DNA from 2 places in the Exiguobacterium sp. s157 genome. Region 2 is predicted to be linked to the other one. Evidence: riboswitches for the same ligand, from Rfam matches in the RefSeq annotation. Region 2 holds a riboswitch; the other holds the start of a gene.

Region 1 (10,883 bases), on a different contig from region 2:
GGTGTCCCGCATACGAAGTAAAGCCGTAACTGTTCAGCGAGTGCCCGCCTTGATGGATTCAATCGTCACGCCCTCCTCTCCATACGCCACATATGCCCAATGGTTCGTCGGTCCGTGTCCGGCGCCGATCTCGAGGCCATGGGTGATGGCGCTTTGAATGAACCGCTTCGCCGTCACCGCCGCCTCCATGATGGAACGACCTTTGGCAAGTTCCGCTGTAAGCGCCGCCGAAAATGTACAACCTGTTCCGTGTGTATCGCTCGTCTGGATGCGCGGGGCCGAGAGGAGGAACACTTCTGACTCCGTCATGATCAAGTCTTCGGCAGTTTCACCTTCGAGATGGCCGCCTTTTAAAATAACCGCGCGCACACCGTACGCTAACATCCGCCGAGCCGCCTCGAGACGATCATTAAACGATCGAATCGTCAAACCGGTCAGCACTTCCGCTTCCGGCACGTTCGGCGTGACGACTGTCGCGAGTGGCAACAAGAAGGTCTTGAGCGCATCGACCGCCGTGTCCTGTAAAAGCGGAGCCCCTCCTTTCGCAATCATGACCGGGTCGACGACGAGTCGGTTGAAGACATGACGTTTCACCCCGGTAGCGACCGCCTCGATGCGCGACGCATCAAATAACATCCCGGTCTTACATGCTGCGATCGAAAAGTCCGAACCGATTGCATCGAGTTGTTGCGTGACGAGTTCCGGCGACACTGCTTCGACCCCATGCACCCCACGAGTGTTTTGAGCGGTGACGGCCGTCAGAACGCTCGTCCCGAACACGCCGAGCTCTTGAAACGTCTTCAAATCAGCTTGGATTCCCGCTCCCCCGCCAGAGTCCGAACCCGCAATCGTCAATACTTGCGGCCGCATCATAACACCACCTCAATACGGTCGCTCGGCAACTCGACGGCCGTCATCTTGCCGAGTTCATTCAAGAAATGAACGGGGAAGTCGCCCGGTCCGTCCGCCAAAGCGGTAGCCAGTTCGCCGCACCGGGCATATCCGGCGAGCGCTGTCGCCGTGGCCGTAACCGCATCCCGTTCGACCGCAAGGAACGCACCGACGACCGCACTGAGTAAACAACCGGTCCCTGTCGTCCGGGCCATCGCGCCAGTGCCGCCTTTGATTTCAATCGTCGCGTCCCCATCGCTGACGACATCCGTCTCTCCGGTCACGGCAACGACACAGGTGTAGCGTCGTGCCGCCGCGCGCGCGATGTGATTCAAATCAACCCGCGTTTCCCCAGCGTCCACGCCGCGCGTCGCCGCGTCGAGACCAATCAATGTCGCGATTTCTCCGGCATTGCCTCGGATGACCGTCGCACGGACAGATTGCAGAATCGCCTCGGCGACGTCGCGCCGAAATGAGGTCGCCCCGACACCAACCGGATCGAAGACGACTGGACGACCTGCTTGATTCGCCGCCTGTCCGGCTCGAATCATCGTACGTTCCGTCATTGCATCGAGTGTACCGATATTGAGCACGAGCGCATCGCTTAAAGACGCCATCTCGGCCACTTCTTCGACCGCGGACGCCATGACCGGGGCCGCCCCGATGGCGAGCAACCCGTTCGCTGAAAAGTTGGCGACGACGATATTCGTGATGTTGTGGATGAGTGGCCGTTCGGCTCTGACTTTGTCCCATAAGTCGCGCTTCATCGTGTCACCCCCGCCGGTAAATCCCACGACTCGAGCGTCCACGCCATCTCCCAAAACGCATGTTCATAATAACAACTCTTCAAGAACAACTGTTGATACCGAAAGCGTTCTTCCGCTGTCGCTTGTCCGGCGAGCACGTCGAGTCGTTCAATCTGTTCCTCGACGAGGTCGCGGAACCATTCCGACCCGTACGTCGCAATCCACGTCGCATAAATCGGATGATCGGGTGTCGCGTCTTTCATGCGTTCGCCAATCTCGTAATAAACCCAATAGCACGGCAAAATTGCTGCGAGCACATCACCGAGCGTTGGACCGGCATGTTGCATATGGAGCGCATAGGCGTAAGCCGTCGGAGCCGGCTCGAACGTCGCCCACTCTGCGTCCGTCACGTCGAGCAACGTGAAAAACTCACGATGCAGCGCATGCTCTGCTTCGATGGTATGGAGCGCGTGCGTCAAAAAGCGGCTCGCCACTTCCATGTTCGGGGCGAGGGTCGCGCCTTTCGCCTGTACTTTCGAGAACTGATTCAAATAATACGAGTCTTGCATGACGTAATGCCGAAACTTCGCCTCGTCGAGTTCACCCGTTCCGAGCTCGCGGACGAACGGATGGTCAAAGCTGGCTTGAAACAAGGTCTCGGCCTCTTGTCGTAGATGTGCGGTGAATGTCATGTTTTCTCCTCCTTTGTGATCAAAAAAGACGCCGCCTCCCATAACGGAAGCGGCGTCGGATTTACACAAAGTGTACGAAAACAATCGGTTCGCCCACTTCCCTACGCTAGCGTGAACTAGATCAGGTTCAAAGGGTCTGGACCTCGTCCATCTCAGCCGCGTCACGCGACTCCCCTAGTGGTAAACATTATGAAATTCGGTCGTCTACGACCACATCATATCAGTCTTTCCCTGTACTGAAAACCCTTTATCGCGAAAAGCGCCGGTTCAACAACGTCCCCATTTGCGAGAACCGCTCGGTGCCGAGCTTGCGACGGTTCGACGCGGCGAACACGTAATAATCGACTTTGCCCATATAATAAATCAAACGCAGGCCGGCCAAGAAGAACGTGATCGTTGTGCTGACGGCAAAGCCGACACCGTACCAATCGATGCCGCGCGGCAAGAGCAGTAACGTGAACAACGCGTTCAACGTGAAGAACGAGATGTTGACGAACAACGCCCCGCGCCGGTCCTCGAAATAGAGCAACAACAACGTCAAGATGAGAATCATCGCATTCGCGAACGCCGCGAGCGTCGTCATCCGAAAGATTTGACCGATCTCATCCGGGACACCAATCCAACTGACGAACACGCCCGCCATCAGGATGGCGAACAGCGTCACCACGCCTTGGCTCCGCGCAAGTCGAATCAACTCATTTTTCAATACGGACGTCATCGTCTGTTTCGCCTTCTCGATTTGATGGAGTGCCCCGCCGTAGTTGATCAATCCATAAAACGTACGGTAGCGCTCATAAAACCGGGTCTCGACAGCGACGACGAACAACAGCTGCGTCGGGATAATCGTCAAGTACGACCAAAAGATGGCCGTGTCATAATACGGGTTGAACAAGAACGAGTCCGCGATGATCACACGTCCTTCACCGAACCAGATGATGAAATTCGTGACCCAAATCCCGAGCACGTACAACACGCCGATGGCGAACAAGTCTGGATAGCGGTCGAAGTACTTGAAGTACGAGAACTCTTTCACCGCGTAACGGAGCGGGAACGTCCGGAGCATCGCGAAGAACAACCCGAACAACGTCACAATCATCCCGACCGTGAAACCGAGCAACAGCTCAAGACTCGACGGGTCGACCATGAGACGGCTAATCGCATAGACGCTCCCGACCGAGATGAGTCCGCCGAGCAGGAAGCTATAGGCCACGGCTTGATAATACTTGGCGGCACTTAAAAACAAGAACATGACCCAGATGACGTTAATCGTCATGAATAAAACGAACAACGTCAGTTTGTACAGAAAATCGAGCGGCGACAATAGCCAAAAGATACTATACAGCAAGCCTGCCGCGAGAATCGTCACTTTGAGCATCCCGGTGAACACCGGGAAAATCTCATGTGCCTTCTTCTCATAAAACAAGTCCGCCACGTATCGGGTGACGACGAGCTGTTGAAAACTGAACAAGATTTGCGAGAAGATGAACGCGTACGAGACCGAGATCATGAAGAGCGTCCGTTCGGCGAGCGACAACGTCGGCATTTGGAACGCCAACCATTGAATCGTACCGACGACCAAGATGACAATCAACCACGGTCCGGATGTGACGAGGCCGGAGAACGTGTACGCCTTCAGCCGGGACGAATAGTAGTCTTCTTGGAACAACTTCTGTAACTTAAACCCGATGCCCGCCATACTGTTCCCTCCTCGCTTCATAGATAGCCTTATAGCGGTCCACGACTTGTTGGAGACGATAATATTGGCGGACCCGCTCCCGTCCGTTCTTGCCGAACCGCATTCGTTCCTGCGGGTAATCCATCATCCATTCGACTTTGTCGGCGACCGCTTCCGGATGAACCGGTGGCACGATGAAACCGGCCGGACCAAACGGGTCATCCGCTCGTCCGTATAAAAGCTCGGAACAGGCGCCGACATCGGTGGCGACCCACGGAATCCCGGCGGCCATGCCTTCGAGAATCGCGAGCGGCTGCCCTTCCGAGATGCTCGTCAGGAGCAGTAAATCAAAGGTCGGCAAATACGTTTGAACGTCCACTTTCCCGGCCAGTTCGACATAATCACTCAATCCGCTCTGTTCGATGAGCAGACGGCACTCTTCCGCATATTCTTCATCCTCGTCGAGTGGACCCATGATTGTCAGTTTGAACAGACGATGCCGCTCCTGCAAAATCTTGGCGGCGTAAATCATCGTCTTCAAGTCTTTGATGGGAACGAGGCGGACGATGGCACCGATTTGAAAGAGGTCGTGCTCCGGACGATTGACCGTCGCCTGGATTTGTCGGTCGGCAATCCCGTTGGCGATAATTTTCGTCTTCTCGCTCGGGGCGCCGATCCATTCCTGATATTCGCGATTCCGCTCGAACAAGGTGATAATTTCATCGGCCGCGTTATACGCCTCGCGGGACAAGTGGTGGAAGAACCGGACCCATCTCGGCTTATACGGCGCCGGAATCCAATACGACTGTAAAATTTCTTCCTCGCGTTCACGGGAATAAATGCCATGCTCGGTCAAGATGAACGGGATCCCTTGCGTCTCTTTCATGTAGGAAGCGACTACCCCGGCATAACCCGTCGATACGGAATGGACGAGGTCGACTTTCGGGAGCGGCTGATGGAGCACCCGCAAAATCGGGGTGTACATGCTTTGCCACATCCAGAAATAGTCGATGAACGAGCCGCCGTTCATCTCTTCGGCGTAGGCGGCCTTCACGTTGCGCCAAAAGAACTCGCTCGCGAAAAACGCCTCGCTCGAAGGCACTTCTTTCCCGAGTAGTCGCAACGCTTGCCGGTTCGGGCTTCTTAACATGAGCCAATCCGACACGTTCTGTTCGTCGTCGGCACCCCACTTCAATCGTCCCCTCGCGCGTTCACCTACGTCGTTCAAATACAGATGGGTGATGCCCGAGACGTTCGGAGGGAGCGCGTATTTCATGTCTTCTGGCCGTTTCTCGGTCGGTTGAATCGAGATGATTTCAAACGACACCTCGGGCATCGCCTCGATTAACGTCTGCGTCCAGCTCGATACGCCTCCGCTCACGTACGGATAACTGCCCTCTAAGACAAGTCCGATTTTCATTGCGCTTCCCCCTTGATGTCGATCTCAGCGTTCGCCGATGTCAGTTTGACGAGATAGAGCGGTCGGTCGGCCTCCCACTGCTCGACCGTCCCGAAATCAAACTTTCCTGTCTCGAGTGACTGGCCCGGTTTCAGGCGAATCGTAAAATGAGACGGGTTGACGAGCCCTTCCCCGGCCAAATAGACCGTCGACTCATCGAACGTGACGTTCAAATCAGCTTGTTGGTATGTGATCATCTTTTCGGTCGCATAGTGTTGCGTATATGCCTCGAGGTGCGGATATTGATCCTTCACGTCGTGGACGATTTTGCGAAGACTCGCGAACATCGTATCCCAATCCCGACCGAAGGCCCGGTCGGGGTCGATGACATCATCCGGGTGAATGAAGTGGGAAAACACACCGAAGTTGGCGATTGCATCGACCATTTGGAAAATCGATCCGCGCTCTTCCCCGTAATCGCTTGTCACACGCGGGAAATGGTACAAGTTCGGATGCGTCGCATCAAATTCGAACTCTTGGACGAAGTCCCCGCTCTCCGGCTCCCCCGTGTAGAGCGAAGCAATCGTTCGCAGTTCTGGCAACGCCTCGGCGATCGCATCGACCCCAGTCCGGTTGAGCGCGTTCGACGGCGGAACGTATGACTTGAGCGTTTCAGCCGGGAAATAGTTCGCAAACACGGACTCGGCTTGAAGCAATGACCGTTTCATCTCGTCTTTATCTTGCCACGGAATGTACCCGTACGTCGGGTCAATCGGTTCATCGGCCGTGACGAGCGACTGGTGGTTATAGCCATGGAGTCCGATTTCCCCACCGTGGGCGATCAATTTGCGACCGAAGTAGAGCATTGGGAACTCACCCCGTTTGATTAACTGTTCGTCGACGAGCTCCATCTCCTCTTCATATGTCCCAATCATGGCACCCGTGTAAATCAAGTCGTCGTCTTTCGCCAAATCGACCATATCTTCCCACCAATCCTCGGCGAAGAAATCTTTGACCGATTTATCGAGCGGGGTCGCGGACACGTCCTTCATTTTCCCGTCCATGACCGGTGCCGGGAAATCATCGATGTACATGAGTTTGATCGCTGCTTGTGCTGTGACGAACGCCGGCGGCATCGTGCCGAGCGTCTGCACGAACAGACCGCGGATCATCTTTTGGTTCGTGATTGTCGTGTTCCAATAAAGGACGTTCCCTTCGCCGACACCGTATTCCCAAAGGATCGGGAATCCTTCGGCCGACAACATGACGTTGGCCTCGTCTGCAATCGCAAAATCGACGACGCTATGGACAAATAAGTCGTCCGGTGGGTTCAAGTCGACATACCCAGGGAAAATCATCTCTTCAAAATTTAGACCATACACGTCCGGTACGTACTCACCGATTTCTTCGATGCCGGTCAACGCGTTCCATGCCGGATCTTTAAACCGATTCGCAAAGACGAGGTTCCCGCCTTGTTCGACATAACGTTTCATTTCCACGAACGGCCATCTTGTCGTATCTTCACCCGTGAAAATGATGATGGTGTATGGAGATGGCGAAATCGATCCGACGGCGCCTGGGTTCACTTCGCGAACATCAAGTTTCGCATACTGCAGACCGTACAGCAGGTTGTCCGCTGTTTCGACAGCCAAATCACCTTCATCCCGGACGAGATAAACTTGAAGCTGATGCTGACCCGCTTTTGCCGAGGCATCACTCTTCAACTGATCGATGTTCATCTGTTGCTCGGCGACGTTTGGCAACAACGTGTGTAGCGAGTGGATCCGTAAGTATTGAATCGCACCGACGACGACTAAAAATAAGACGATGAAGAGCGAGAATGAGATTACAGTTCGTTTTTCCATGATGTCGTGTCACTCCATTCTTCAAACAACAGTCGGTACTCATACGGTACGTCCTCCAGTGAGAATTGGGTCTGCATCATAAACATGACCGCCTTCACTTCGTTCCAACGTTCGCGCTCATAATAGTAATTGATCAGCATCAGATGAGCCTCGATGCGTTCCGGGAAATGATGGACGTACTCTTTTAAGATGTTCAATTGCTCTTTGGGCCGCTCTAACGTGAGATAAATCTCGTTCAAGTCCTCGTAAATCCAAGGCGAAGGTGGATAGAGCGTCTTCGCTTTCAATAATTCCTCCAGCCATGCGCCTCGCTTGTCCTTCAACATGACCTCGGTGATGAGCTCACTATGGATCATGCGTTTATAAATCGTCGCAAGCCGTCGAATCGTGTCTGGGTTACCTAAGTCGTATTCGCGTTTGGCGTGTTTCAATTCTTGTTCATATTGATCGATCAAGATGTTCATTGTCGCCGCGGCGTAGTGGACAGTCTCGCTGTCCGTGCTCTCAAGTCCCATCTGCAAATACTTGCCTTGCTGGTCAATCGACTGGTTGACGTGCGTCAAAATCGAGTGTTTGCGGATAGCCGGATCTTTCGAGTTGATGGCGTCGGTGAGCGGTAACAGATGACTGCTGCTGCTCGCTTCATGACGAATTTGTTCATAGTTGACGACCTTGAAGTCGATATAGTCGTCATAGTCTTCAATCAGACCGCTCCGACCGAACCGTTCAGCAAGCCGATACACCGCATAGACGGCAAGTTCGGCGAGAAACGGTAAGAACAGACCGAAGCTGAGCGCCGCCACCGCGACGCCATAATCCGGCGCTTTCATTCTTCGTTTCAACACGATCAATAATCCGAAGGCGAGCAGTGCATGAACGACATAAATCCCGATCAATACGAGTCGAATGGTAGACTCCATCCCGTCACACTCCCTTCTGGATTAAAATCCCTTCGATCCGGTCATAGATCCGTTGACGGTGTTCTTCACTCGTTCCTGGGAGTAAGAGCAACAGCTTGTTCTCATCCGGGTCATACCCGACGACATCGATCTCCCGTAAATAAGAATGGACGATGGCCTCGATACTCTCGAGTGAGACAGGCTCATAGCCGAGCGGATATTCGAGGACGATATACGGCTGTCCATGGTGAATCTTCTTTTGTTCTTGGATGGCGACGAGTTCTGTGAACGCTGTTTTCTTATAAAACGAGGTGCCTTTATGCATCTTCTCGTGCTGCTCTTTACGAATCAGGTTCTCGGCATTTTGAATGCGTGTGCCAATCCACGAGAAGAGGATATTGAGAACGTGCAAGTCATCGGTCGTCAATTTCCGAAGCGGCAACCGTTTGATGACGACGACTTCTCGGGTCATCCCGTCCACGATGATCGGTGCGAGCAACATCGGGTCCGTGTCCTCGTCGTCGAGTTGACGGAGCGTCGTCTCTTGGACTTGGAAGAACCGTTTGAACATGCTTGACGCCTCGTCAAGGAAAATCGTTTGCGGGAACTCTTTCGTTTCGGTTTGCCGAATCAAGAGGCGCATCGATTTCTGGGAGCGGTCGACGTGGTAAATGGCGACATCGCTCGCTAAAAACGTCTTTTTCAGCAGGCGAATCGTTTCGCTTCGAATCAGTTCCGGGTGTGGCAAGTCGAGCGATACGGCAAGTTCATACAATTGGTTCAAGCTGTATTCGGATTGAAGTAGTTTTTGACGAAGTGTCGTTTGCGAAGTGTTGAGTAAATCGACGGTCTCTTTCAAATACGTGTTCTCATCTTTCAGTTCCTCATTGCGGAACTGACTGATTTCATAACGCTCTCGAAATGAGGTGCTGAACAACCCGACGATGACGGTGATGGCGAAGTAGTAAAACAGTGTAAGAAGTGAGTTTGTATCGTAGAACAAGAGGAAGATGTCCCCTCCCATTAAGCCGGTGTATAACACTTTATAGAGGAGCAAGATGCCAAAACTGATTAAGCCGAAGATAGTGCCGTATCGTAAGGCGAATAAGATGGCGGCCACATAAAACAAGTTCAGTTCATTTTGAATCGTGCCTAGGCTGAAGAATAAATCGATTCCGATCAATAGTGCGAACACGACAAGAATCTCGACCCATTTGAGCCATGGACGGTCTTGAGCGTACAGAATGATAATCCCCTCCTCATGGATAACATCTCTTCAGTTTTTAATGCGGGATGATCCCCTGCCCTCGGACAGGTATACATAGTCCCTTATCTTCCCTTACCCTAATTACCCCCTAAAAATCCCACGTATTGTAATAAGTCGGTTCGTGATAATGGATGAATCCGTTCGCTTCGGCCATATCCCGACTTGTCGCCTCTTCTTGGTCTGAGACGGTGAGGACAGCGATTCCGTATTCGTCCTGAATCGCGTTCATTCGATCGAGCATCTCCATCGACCAAGAGTCGGACGTGATTTCCGTGTAGTTAAAACCTTCCCACATGAAGCCTTCCACATAAGGCGCGCTCGTTCGTTCGAGCGTCTCGATGCCCCAGTTTTGGACGACTGGGACGCCCGGATATGCCTTTTCAATCGCTTGTAAAAAGGCCTCGAGCCCAGCCAGCTGTTCTTCTAAGTCGTCCGGATAGTCGAGGTGGACGTCATCGATATCCCCGACCGTATCGAGGAAAATACCGTCCAAATGTTTATTGATGACTTGTTTTTGAATTTCGCGGATTAAAATTTTACGGAAATCGGACGAGCTGATATCCGTCAAATACGAATCCCATTTCGGGAAATAGATGCGTTCCCCGTCTCGATAGAAGAAATCGTCTTTGTCCATTTGGCCGATGAGCGCCCGATTCCACGTGTCTGCTTCCATCACGTTAATATAGCCGAGCACTTTCGTCCCGTTCGAGCGGATCGTCTCAATCTGTTCCGGTGTATACCAAATCGGTTCGATGATGACGAGGTCGTATCGGGCCATGTCTTCAATGATCGCCTCGGTCGGCATGTTGTAAAAAATCTTATAGGAATGGATTTCATCAAAATCAAACGGCTCTTTCGTCGTACATCCTCCTAAAAAGAAGATGAACAATAAGCCGCCCATTAAACATCGTCGCACTCGGACACCTCCTTGTTGAATGAATCCGTCTTGGTGTGAATCGGTCCGTTTGACGGTGAACGATCAGGGAAACAACATAATACAGACTGTCACAGAAGGGAGAAATGGGCGTGAATACCATTTTATTGACGATTGCCCTATTATTCGTCGGCTTGAACGTGTTTACCTTTTTTCGGCGCCAAACGTATAGACAGACCGGTTTCGACATGCGCTTGTTCAGCCACTTGTTCGTCAGCCTATTCGGCGTCATGATCGGGTTTGCCTTGATTTACTACGCGCTCTCACGCGATGGCGTCATATTGGTGACGTCACTCGAGACGATGAACGCGGTCGATCCGAACTGGCGCAATCTGCTTTACTTCAGCGGGGTCACGTTGCTGTCTATCGGATTCGGCGACCTGTTGCCAATCGGTCCGGCCCGGTTGTTCGCCTTGCTCGAAGCGGCCATCGGGATTTTGTTGCCGACAGCATTTTTTGTAAAATCGATATACAAAAAAGAAGACTGAAGAAAACAGTCTTCTAACGTCCAGTAA
Region 2 (10,883 bases):
CAATCGTTTCAACTTCGGTTTTAAGACGAGAGCGGCGAGCTTCGAGACGAAATCGCTCGTGAACTGCTCTTTCATCATCTTCATGAGCATCGATGACGAACCTTCGACACCTTTGAGCAAAATGTTTCCGGCGAACCCTTCGGTGACGATGACGTCCACGTCACCGGACATCGCCTCACGTGCTTCCACGTTGCCGACAAAGTGGACCGGTGCTTGTTCAAGGAGGGGGTACGCCTCTTTCGTGAGGGCGTTTCCTTTCCCAGCCTCGGTCCCGATGTTCAGTAGCGCGACGCGCGGGCGCTTGACGCCGCGGACGTGCTCAGCGTAGAGCGAGCCCATGATCGCATAGTCGACCAAGTGCTCAGGCTTAGCGTCCGGGTTGGCCCCGACGTCTAAAATGACGACACCGCTACCCGTATATGTAGGGAACGTAGGTGACAACGCGGGACGCTCGATGCCGGGAATCCGTCCGATGACGAATAGTGACGCCGCCATGAGGGCGCCGGTATTCCCAGCCGAGACGAGGGCGTCGGCCTCTCCGTCTTTGACGAGTTTGGCCGCCACGACGAGCGAGCTGTCCTTTTTACGGCGGACGGCCCGGACCGGCTCATCGTCTCCGGTGATGACTTCACTTGCCGGAACGATTTTGATTCGCGGGTCGGTCAACCCATAAGAGGCGAGTTTGACCTCATCTCCGACTAAAAACAGTTCCATCTGCTCATTCGGGAACGCGTCGGCAAACTGTTTGACGCCTTCCACGATCGCTTTCGGGGCATGATCCCCGCCCATTGCATCGATTGCTAATTTCATGCCTGTTCCTCCTCACCGCGACGATAGATCGTGAAGTCTCCGCTAAAGACACACTCTTCGCCGACATAACTATCCACTGTGACGTCCGTTCTTCCGTCCCGACGTAGTTTGATCACACGAGCCTTGGCAACGACTCGCTCTCCAAGATGGACCTGGCGACTAAACCGGATGTCCGCTTTAGTGGTCAACGCCAATTCATCATTGATGAGCGCCACCGCTAACGAGTTGGCCTGGGCGAACAATACGTGTCCCCGGGCGATCTCGTTGCGGCTAAAGACGTGTTCTCTCTCAATGTCGAGAACCGAGATGGCCGATTCATCGAGCTTCAAGTCAATCATATCACCGATGACCTCGCTCATGGCGAGCGACTTCACTTCATCGAGGTGTTCTGAGGCAACGTGCTTGATCCGTTCTCTCACTTCCGGAATCTTTAACTCCATCCGATCGAGTCGAATCGTTTGAATACTGACTGCAAACTGTTTCGACAGCTCTTCGTCTTTGATGAACGGGTTGCGATCAATCGTTTCTTGCAATAAGCGTTGCCGCTCTTTCTTAGGTACCCGCATTCAGTTCCCTCCTAAACTCTATGCTAAAGAACTTAATACCTGGTACTAATAGCAGTATATATTCTTTAGATTTTATTTTCAAGTGTTGTTTGTCATTCCAATCGTTCTCCGACGAGTAAGTCGAGTCGTTTCAAATAGTGTCGGAGCGGGGCATACGTCGCCTCGTTCCAAAACGCCTCGCTCCCGAGCAGCCGGACGGCGTCTTGCATCGCCACTTCCATCACTTTTAAATCGAGTACTGGATCAGCGACGCGGAAGCTTGGCAGACCGCTCTGGGCCGTCCCAAAGAAGTCACCGGCCCCGCGGAGTTCCAAGTCTTTCTCGGCGAGCACGAATCCGTCATTCGTCTCGGTCATCGTCTTTAAACGAAGTTTCCCGACGTCGGACTTTGGATCCCCTACCAATATACAATAAGATTGATCGGCGCCTCGACCGACACGCCCACGCAGCTGGTGCAGTTGCGCCAAGCCGAATCGTTCGGCGTCGTGGATGATGATGAGCGAGGCGTTCGGCACGTTCACCCCGACCTCGACGACCGTCGTCGAGACGAGGATTTGGAGGGCGTTGCTAGCGAAAGCCTTCATGACCTCGTCTTTCTCGGTGCTCGACAGTTTACCGTGCATGAGACCGACCGCATAATTCGGGAAGCGCTCCCGTAACATGTCGTAGAGCGCGGTCGCGCTCTCGACTTCGAGCGTGTCCGATTCCTCGATGAGCGGCGCGATGACGTACGCTTGACGTCCGAGGGCGAGCTCACGGTTCACCATCGCATGGACCCGGTCAATTTGATCGGTCTTGGCCCAATACGTCTCAATCGGCTTCCGCCCGGCCGGCAACTCATCAATCGTCGAGACGTCCATTTCCCCGAAAGCGCTGATGGCGAGCGTCCGTGGAATCGGCGTCGCTGTCATATAGAGCACGTCGGCGAGTTCCGCCTTGTCACGGAGCATTTTCCGCTGTTCGACCCCGAACCGGTGTTGCTCATCGGTGATGGCCAGATGCAGACGCGAAAACTCGACCGGCCCTTGAATCAAGGCGTGCGTCCCGACGATGATATCGACGTCGCCGTCTTTAATCGCCTGGAGCAATTCGTTCCTAGCCTTGCCTTTGACCGAACTCGTCAGTAGCCCGACGCGCATCCCGTAAGGTTCGAACAGCGCCTGCAACGAGGCGAGATGCTGTTCGGCCAAAATCTCCGTCGGGACCATGAGCGCCCCTTGATAGCCGGCGCACACCGTCGCATACAAGGCGATCGCGGCAACGACTGTCTTTCCGCTCCCGACATCCCCTTGTAACAACCGATTCATCCGTTCTGGCTTTTCTAAGTCGCCGACAATCTCCCGGATGACACGTGTCTGTGCCCCTGTCAACGGGAACGCGAGCTGTTTGACGAACTCGTTCAACCGCTGCTTGTCGAGCGTGAGCGCGCGCCCTTTCCCCGCCCGCTCCATCTTACGGAACGCCTGGAGTTTCAATTGATAGAGCAGACACTCTTCATAGACGTAACTTCGGCGTGCCTGTTTATACGTCTCGACCGAATCAGGGAAATGCATCCCTTTCAACATCGTCTCCCGGTCCTCGAGACGATAACGTTGCCGAATCGATTCGGGCAGGCGATTCTCGAACGAGGTCGTCTGTTCGAATGCGAGTTTGACGATGCGTCCGAAATTCTTTTGGGTCAGTCCGGCCCGGAGCGAATAAATCGGTTGCAACCCATCCGAGAGCTCACCGAACTCGAGGTCGGTCGCACTGATCGTCATCCGGTTCATATCCCATTTCCCTTTGACCGTCACCGTGGCGCCGAGCGCGAGCTTGTCTTTATAAAAGGCCCGGTTGAACATCGTCACGTGGACGACGTAGCGCTCCTCGAGCAACAAGCGGAATTGGAGACGGTTCTTGCCTTTACTGTAATAGCGTACGAGCGGTGCCGCCTGGACGGTGCCGCTCCATTTGACGAGGTCGCCGTGAATGGCCGTCGTCACCGTGCCGCTATTATAATTTTCATAACGAAACGGGACGTGCTCCAGCACGTCCTCGATTCGTTCGAGACCCATCGTCTCTAATTTTTTGGCCATTTCTGGCCCGACCCCTTTCAGCGTCGTCAACGCCTCACTTCTGGACATTTTCTTTCTCTCCAAAGATGTTTCGTTCGAGACGGCGTGCCGTCGGCGTATTGGCGAGACCACCACGCGCTGTCTCTTTCAACGCGGTCGGCATCATCTGGCCAATCTCATGCATCGCGGAAATGACCTCGTCGCAAGGGATCCGTGACGTGATCCCGGCGAGTGCCATATCGGCCGCAACGATGGCGTTCGCCCCGCCCATGGCGTTCCGTTTGACGCACGGCACCTCGACGAGCCCCGCAACCGGGTCACAGACGAGACCGAGCATGTTTTTCAGTGCGATTGCAAACGCCGTCGCCGATTGTTCCGGCGTCCCGCCGGCCGCTTCGACGATGGCCGCGGCGGCCATCCCGGTCGCTGAGCCGACTTCCGCCTGACAACCACCAGCCGCTCCTGAAATCGAGGCGTTGTTTGCGACGACAAAGCCGAACGCTCCTGACGTGAACAAGTAGCGGACCATCGCGTCACGGTCCATCTCCAGACGTTCTTTGACCGCAAACAACGTACCCGGTACGACGCCGGCGCTTCCGGCGGTCGGGGTCGCGCAGATGCGTCCCATCGCCGCGTTAACTTCATTCGTGCCGATCGCTTTTGCGACCGCATCTAAAATCAAGTCTCCGGCGAGCGATTTGCCGGAACGGATATAGTCGGTCATGAGCACGGCATCGTTCCCCGTGAGACCCGTCACGGACGTCACGCCTTCGAGTGCCCGGGCGACCGCTTCTTCCATCACTTCTAGATTGCGCTCCATCATGCCGACGACTTCTTCCCGCGTCGAGCGTCTGACGTGCACTTCTTGCTCGATCATCACTTCTGAAATCGGAATGCCTCGCTCTGTTGCCGTTCTGACTAATTCTTCTACTGATTTAAACATATTGGTTTCTCCTTATTCCCCAAAGATGGCTACCCGCTCGATTTGAGGTAACCGTTCAATTTCCGCTAACACGTCTTTTGACAGATGTTCATCAATCTCAATCGCCATAAGCGCTTGCTTGCCTTTCTCGTGACGACTCACTTCCATATGCCCAATATTCAACTCATGCCGGGCCAAGATGCCGGTCACGGCCGCGATCGCCCCGAAGCGATCATGGTGCAACACGACGAGTGCCGGACCACCGCCTGACAGTTTGAGCGGGAATCCGTTCAACTCGGTAATCTCGATCGTCCCGCCGCCGATTGAAATCCCGACGATTTCGAACGTTCCATCCTCGTCCTCGAGGTGGACCCGGGCCGTGTTCGGATGGTCTGTCAACGCATCGCTCGTCTCAAAGACGACCTCGATGCCGCGCTCTTTGGCGATATCGAGTGCTTGCGGGATGCGCAAATCGAACGTATCGAAGCCCATGATGCCGCCGACGATGGCGACATCGGTACCGTGCCCCCGATACGTATCGGCGAACGACCCATAAAACGTGATGTGCGCGAGCCGTGGCGTACGCCCGAACAACTTCCCAGCCATGAGGCCGATGCGTGCGGCTCCGGCCGTATGCGAACTCGAAGGACCGACCATGACCGGACCGATGATATCAAACACACTGCGATATTTCATCGCATTTCCCCCTTTCAAAAAAACCCTACCTTCATTATACAGAAGGTAGGGCTGAGTTACAGCTTATTCCACACTAAAAATGTAGGAGTAGAGCGGTTGTTTCCCGTCATGAACCTCGATTTCAATCTCGTCGTTCTTCGACTCGATATACGCCGAGAGTGCTGCGACGTCTTCCGCTGACGAACCTTCGCCCGTCAAAATCGTGATGATTTCGTCATCGGCATCCACGAGCGCGTCGACAAGCGCTTTCGCCGCTTCGAGGCTCGAAGCCGATGAGGCGACGATTTTCTTCTCGGCAATCGCCATGTGGTCGTCTTTACGAATCTCGACACCGTCGATGCTCGTATCACGAACCGCATACGTCACTTGACCAGACTTGACGGCGCTTGCCGCAGCCTTCATGACGCTCTCGTTCGTTTCCACATCCGCTTCCGGATTGAAGGCGATCGCTGCCGCGAGTCCTTGTGGCACCGTCTTCGTCGGAATGACCGAGACGCCGCAAGGTGCGACCGAGGCCGCTTGTTCAGCAGCCATGATGATGTTCGAGTTGTTCGGGAAGATGAAGACGTGATCCGCGTTGGCCGCTTCAATCGCCTTGACGATATCTTCCGTCGATGGGTTCATCGTCTGACCGCCCTCGATGACGTGGGCCGCCCCGAGTGAACGGAACAATTCGCTGACACCTTCGCCCATCGCGACCGTAACGATCGCGAACGGCGCTTTCGCCTTCGGAGCCGTCGGAGCAGCCGTTTGAACGCCGTGCTGGTTGGCGCCATGCTCTTCTTCTAAGATGGTCGAGTGCTGTTGACGCATGTTCTCGATTTTGACAGCGACGAGTTCCCCGTAACGCTGTCCTTTCGTGATGACGTCACCTGGCGTCTCGACGTGAACGTGAACTTTGAGCAACTCTTCGTCTGCGACGACGAGGAGCGAGTCACCGAGTTCAGACAATTCATTGCGGAACGCGTCCTCGTTGAACGGCGCGTCCTTCAATTTCTCGTCTTGGAACCGGACCATGATTTCCGTGCAATAGCCGAACTCGATGTCTTCCGTCGACATGAATCCTTGTGCAGCGTGGGCATGATGTTCAGCTTCAATGAGCGCATCCATGACCGGTGCATGTGGTTTCTCAAGTTCTTTGCCTTCGAGGCTAGCGAGGAACCCTTCATAAATGACGAGCAAGCCTTGGCCGCCTGAATCGACGACGCCGACTTCTTTTAAGACCGGCAATAAGTCCGGTGTCCGTTCGAGTGAAGCTTTCGCTTCGACAATCACGAGTTCCATGAACTCGTTGAAGTCGCTCGTCGACTCTGAAGCACGGAGCGCTTCGTCGGCCGCTTCACGAGCAACCGTCAAAATCGTTCCTTCAACCGGTTTCATAACCGCCTTGTATGCCGTATCGACGCCACGTTTCAACGCTTCGGCGAAATCGACTGTCGACACTTCTGTCTTGCCTTCGATTGCTTTACCGAAACCACGGAACAACTGGCTCAAAATAACGCCCGAGTTCCCACGTGCCCCCATCAAGAGACCGCGTGCAAACTTCGATGAGACGTCAGCGATATTCGCCGAGTTGAGTGCGGCCACTTCTTTCGCACCCGATGTCATCGTCAAATTCATGTTCGTCCCCGTGTCGCCGTCCGGCACCGGGAAGACGTTAAGCGAATCTACATAATCCGCATTCTGGCTCAAGTTGGCTGCACCGTTCGCGACCATGTTCGCGAACACCAATCCATCTAAACGTTTTAAACCCACACCAAATCCTCCTTCGTTCTCGTCAGTCATTCGTCAGACGAACGCCTTGTACGAATATGTTTACCGACGAAACGTTTAATCCTAAAGTTTCACCGAGCGTGTATTTTACACGGCTTTGCACGTTGTATGCGACTTCCGACACTTTCGTCCCGTAGCTTACAATGATGTGCATGTCGATATGTACGTCTTCTCCATCTTGACGTACGACCACGCCTCGGGCGTAGTTTTCACGTTTCAATAGTTCTGCGATCCCGTCTTTCAATTGAGCTTGAGACGCCATTCCCACAACGCCGAAACATTCCATCGCCGCACCGCCTGCGAGTGTCGCGACCACGTCGTTCGTGATGTCAATATTGCCATATGTTGTCTTCATTTCAATTGCCATATGGAGTAGCCTCCTTTATTCGGAATGATTCCTTCACTACATTCTACAATAAGTACCTAGTTATTAAAAGAACCTGCTCCATAAACTCGGTCAATTGTAGCCGTAACCCTCATTCATTATTAAAATCCTTTCCAGTAATGTCAAGTTTTTTTCTTGTCATCCTATGATTTTCTAGTTGCATCGTGAAAAAACCCGTGCTAATATAAACGAGTGTCTATTAGGACGAACCCACATAAAAAAGGAGGGGAAACGCATGGCACGTAAATGCTACGTAACAGGTAAATCACCTAAATCAGGTAACAACCGTTCGCACGCACTCAACAAGACAAAACGCACTTGGGGTGTAAACGTACAAAAAGTTCGTATTCTCGTTGACGGTAAACCTAAACGAGTTTGGGTTTCAGCTCGCGCTCTTAAATCAGGTCTCGTTGAACGCGTATAATTTTTATACACGAACGAAATAAATCCCAGCGGCATTCGCCGATGGGATTTTTTTGTGTTCATTTTTTGATAGACAGCACGAGCACCATACCGTCGTGCACGATCAAGTCCGCCGCTTCATCGTCCCATTCGTTCGAGATGGTGAGCGCCTCATGGCTGACGACATCGTGACGGTCGAGCGGATATTTGACGCCGCGGATGGTCACGTTCGCCTGCTTCCATGGGATGAGCGACAAATAGTGACCGTCTTGACGCGGGAGTTCATAGCGTCCCGACCCGACGAGTCGTACCGTCTGCCCTGCCGTGACGAGACGCATCTCAGGATACGCCTCGAGCAGACCGATATTGCTGAGCGTCATATCGAGCCGGCCGCCGAGCGCACCGTAGACGAGCATTTCCGTCGCGCCATGCCCCCGTGCCGCCTCGAGAGCGATCTCGAGGTCGGTCACATCTTTCTCAGATGGATAACGGACGGCGTCGATCGGCACTTCGCCCGTGAAGGAGTCGAAATCGCCGACGACGAGATCTGGGTTCAGCCCGTGGTTCAACAGTGTCTCGTACCCCCCATCGACGCCGATGATGTAATCGACGTCACGCGGGAGTCCCGAGATTGGTTCCGGGCTGGCCGCCACAATCAACACCCGCATTAGCGGACGTCCCGGGTCGCGAGCGTCGCGAAGCGCGGTGCCGAGACGAACAAGAGGACGAGGACGACGGCCGACACGAGGAAGGACGGGAGCATGTACGTCATGTTATAGGCGAACGAGTAGGCGACGACCGGACCTTCCGCGTATTCGGCGAAGAAGACGATCCCCGACAAGACGTGGGCCCCGTAACGAAGCAGTGAACCGAGGAGCGCGCCGAGCACCAAATAAACGACGAGCGTCTTTTTCGCCTCATCCTTGGCGGCTCGTTTCACTTGACCAGCGAACAGCCCCGCCATCCCGACGACACCGTAAGCGAACGTGTAGTCGAGCAGGAACTGGACCGGCGTGAAGATATAGGCCCCGAACAGCAGTTGCAGCGTTCCGACAAGTGCACCGGTCGCAAGTCCGCCTTTCAAACCGTGACGATACGCCATGACGAAAATCGGCAACATCGCCAAGCTGATTGACCCGCCTTGCGGCATCCGGAACGGGATGAGCAAATCAAAAATCAAACCGAGTGCGGCGAACAATGAGATTTCAATGAGCGCCTGTAATTTTAAACGTTGTTTCATCTATTTCCCTCCTTAAAATATGAGCGAACGACAAAAAGCAGCATGACGTAAACGCCATGCTGCTATCGAGTAGCAACGTGCATTTTCGCCACATCCCTACGTCCGTGTGAACGGAACAGGTTCAAAGGGTTAGCGTATGCCTCTCAGCCACAGAATGTGACACCCCTTGCGACAATATTTGTTGTTCTATGGACGATTATACACGAGATGCGTTGCGAATGCTATCGATTGCGTCTTTATAGCTCGGCTCGTTATAGATGGCCGAGCCGGCCACGAGCACGTCAGCACCGGCATCGATACATAATTTCGCAGTCTCCGCGTTGACGCCTCCGTCAATCTCGATTTCAAAGTCGAGACGGCGCGCTTGGCGCATCTCGTTCAACGCCGCGATTTTCGGCACGACCGATTCGATGAACTTCTGACCCCCAAAGCCAGGGTTCACCGTCATGAGAAGTACCATGTCGACGTCACCGAGCACGTGTTCAATCAATGACAGCGGCGTATGCGGGTTGAGAACGACGCCACACTTGGCTCCGGCCGCCTTAATTTGTTGAAGCACGCGATGCAAATGGTTCGTCGCTTCGACGTGGACGGTGACGATGTCCGCTCCCGCCTTGATGAAGTCTTCGACGAAGCGCTCCGGTTGGTCGATCATCAAGTGGACGTCTAACACCATGTCCGACTTCTTCCGTAAGCTCGCGAGCACCGGGAGACCGATCGAGATGTTCGGGACGAATTGACCGTCCATGACGTCAAAATGGATATAATCCGCGCCGGCCTCTTGGACCGCCTTCACTTCTGCCTCTAGGTTGGCGAAGTCCGCCGCTAAAATCGAGGGTGCAATTTTAATCATGTCAGTACCTCCGTTGTCTATCGTTTAACTCTGCCATAAACGTAACATAATTCTCATAACGGGTGGAAGCGATTTCTCCCGCCTCGACGGCCGCTTTGACGGCACAACCCGGTTCGTTCAAATGGGCACAGCCTCGGAACTTACAGTCGTCATGCCGCTCGACGAACTCAGGGAAGCACCAGCGCATCTCCTCGACTTCGAGTTCTTCTGGGAACTCGAGGCTTGAGAAACCAGGCGTGTCAGCGACGAGCCCGTCAGCGAGCGTGATGAGCGTGACGTGACGCGTCGTGTGCTTGCCTCGGCCGAGCGACTTCGAGATTTTCCCGGTCGCGAGTTCTAGTTCCGGCGCGACCGCGTTCAAGAGCGAACTCTTGCCAACTCCGGTCTGTCCGGCAAACACGCTCGTCTTCTCTTTAAACGACCCACGAATTTGTTCAATCCCCGACCCGGTCTCCGTCGACGTCTCGATGACCTCATAGCCGATTGACCGATATAAGGCCGCTGCCGCTTGAATCGTTTCGAGTTCCGACTCCGTCAACAAGTCCATTTTCGTTAAGACAATAATCGGATGGACTTGCTTCGATTCGATTAAGACGAGGAAACGGTCGAGCAGATGGAACGAGAACGCCGGTTCCTTGACCGAGAACAGCAAGAACGCTTGATCGATGTTAGCGATCGGCGGGCGGACGAGATGGTTCGACCGCTCATCGACGGCCAAGATATAGCCTGTGCCGTCCCCTTGGTCTTGAATATCGACATCGTCGCCGACGACCGGCGAGATGTTCCGGTTGCGGAAATTGCCGCGGGCGCGACAACGGATCTCTTGTTTCTCTTCCGTCATGACATCATAAAACCCGCCTTGTAATCGAATAATCGTACCTTTCATCCTATGACCTCCTTAGAAAAAGAGGCGACGCGCGCGCCACCTCTTCATTGTGAATCTTTTGCTTGTGCGTACGTCACCGTATCCGTCCGGACGACTTCCCCGTCGACTTCGATCGTCGCGGTTCCGACTTCGTCCGGTGCAATGACGAGCGTATACGAGTAAGTCGTCGTCTCCGTTATCTTATCACGCAACACTTCGACTTCGCCACGGGCGTCTACCGTCCGAATGACGACCTCGAGTGCCACAGGTTCTTCGCCTTCAGCAGGCGGATCGATTTCGACGTTGACTTCCCGTTC

What was found. Region 2 has a riboswitch for thiamine pyrophosphate ahead of thiT (energy-coupled thiamine transporter ThiT). Riboswitches for the same ligand answer to the same signal wherever they lie in the genome.
Region 1: linked by a shared signal. The riboswitch ahead of tenA (thiaminase II) and the one ahead of thiT (energy-coupled thiamine transporter ThiT) in region 2 are both predicted to bind thiamine pyrophosphate.

The regions. Positions count from the first base shown of each region.
Region 1 covers NZ_JACSLQ010000002.1:62,336-73,218, reverse strand. The annotation lists gene thiE (thiamine phosphate synthase) at 1-62, opposite strand, end outside; gene thiD (bifunctional hydroxymethylpyrimidine kinase/phosphomethylpyrimidine kinase) at 34-870, opposite strand; gene thiM (hydroxyethylthiazole kinase) at 870-1,658, opposite strand; gene tenA (thiaminase II) at 1,655-2,329, opposite strand; TPP riboswitch at 2,411-2,515, opposite strand; gene pelG (exopolysaccharide Pel transporter PelG) at 2,577-4,025, opposite strand; gene pelF (GT4 family glycosyltransferase PelF) at 4,006-5,424, opposite strand; gene KNP67_RS04170 (DUF2194 domain-containing protein) at 5,421-7,268, opposite strand; gene KNP67_RS04165 (tetratricopeptide repeat protein) at 7,250-8,188, opposite strand; gene KNP67_RS04160 (GAF domain-containing protein) at 8,193-9,362, opposite strand; gene KNP67_RS04155 (glycoside hydrolase family 191 protein) at 9,523-10,350, opposite strand; gene KNP67_RS04150 (ion channel) at 10,455-10,856, shown strand; gene KNP67_RS04145 (hypothetical protein) at 10,870-10,883, opposite strand, start outside.
Region 2 covers NZ_JACSLQ010000001.1:438,700-449,582, reverse strand. The annotation lists gene plsX (phosphate acyltransferase PlsX) at 1-810, opposite strand, end outside; gene fapR (transcription factor FapR) at 807-1,376, opposite strand; gene recG (ATP-dependent DNA helicase RecG) at 1,469-3,499, opposite strand; gene sdaAA (L-serine ammonia-lyase, iron-sulfur-dependent, subunit alpha) at 3,486-4,373, opposite strand; gene sdaAB (L-serine ammonia-lyase, iron-sulfur-dependent subunit beta) at 4,386-5,048, opposite strand; gene KNP67_RS02305 (DAK2 domain-containing protein) at 5,112-6,803, opposite strand; gene KNP67_RS02300 (Asp23/Gls24 family envelope stress response protein) at 6,826-7,188, opposite strand; gene rpmB (50S ribosomal protein L28) at 7,442-7,630, shown strand; gene KNP67_RS02290 (thiamine diphosphokinase) at 7,689-8,276, opposite strand; gene thiT (energy-coupled thiamine transporter ThiT) at 8,276-8,848, opposite strand; TPP riboswitch at 8,925-9,025, opposite strand; gene rpe (ribulose-phosphate 3-epimerase) at 9,045-9,701, opposite strand; gene rsgA (ribosome small subunit-dependent GTPase A) at 9,703-10,587, opposite strand; gene pknB (Stk1 family PASTA domain-containing Ser/Thr kinase) at 10,632-10,883, opposite strand, start outside.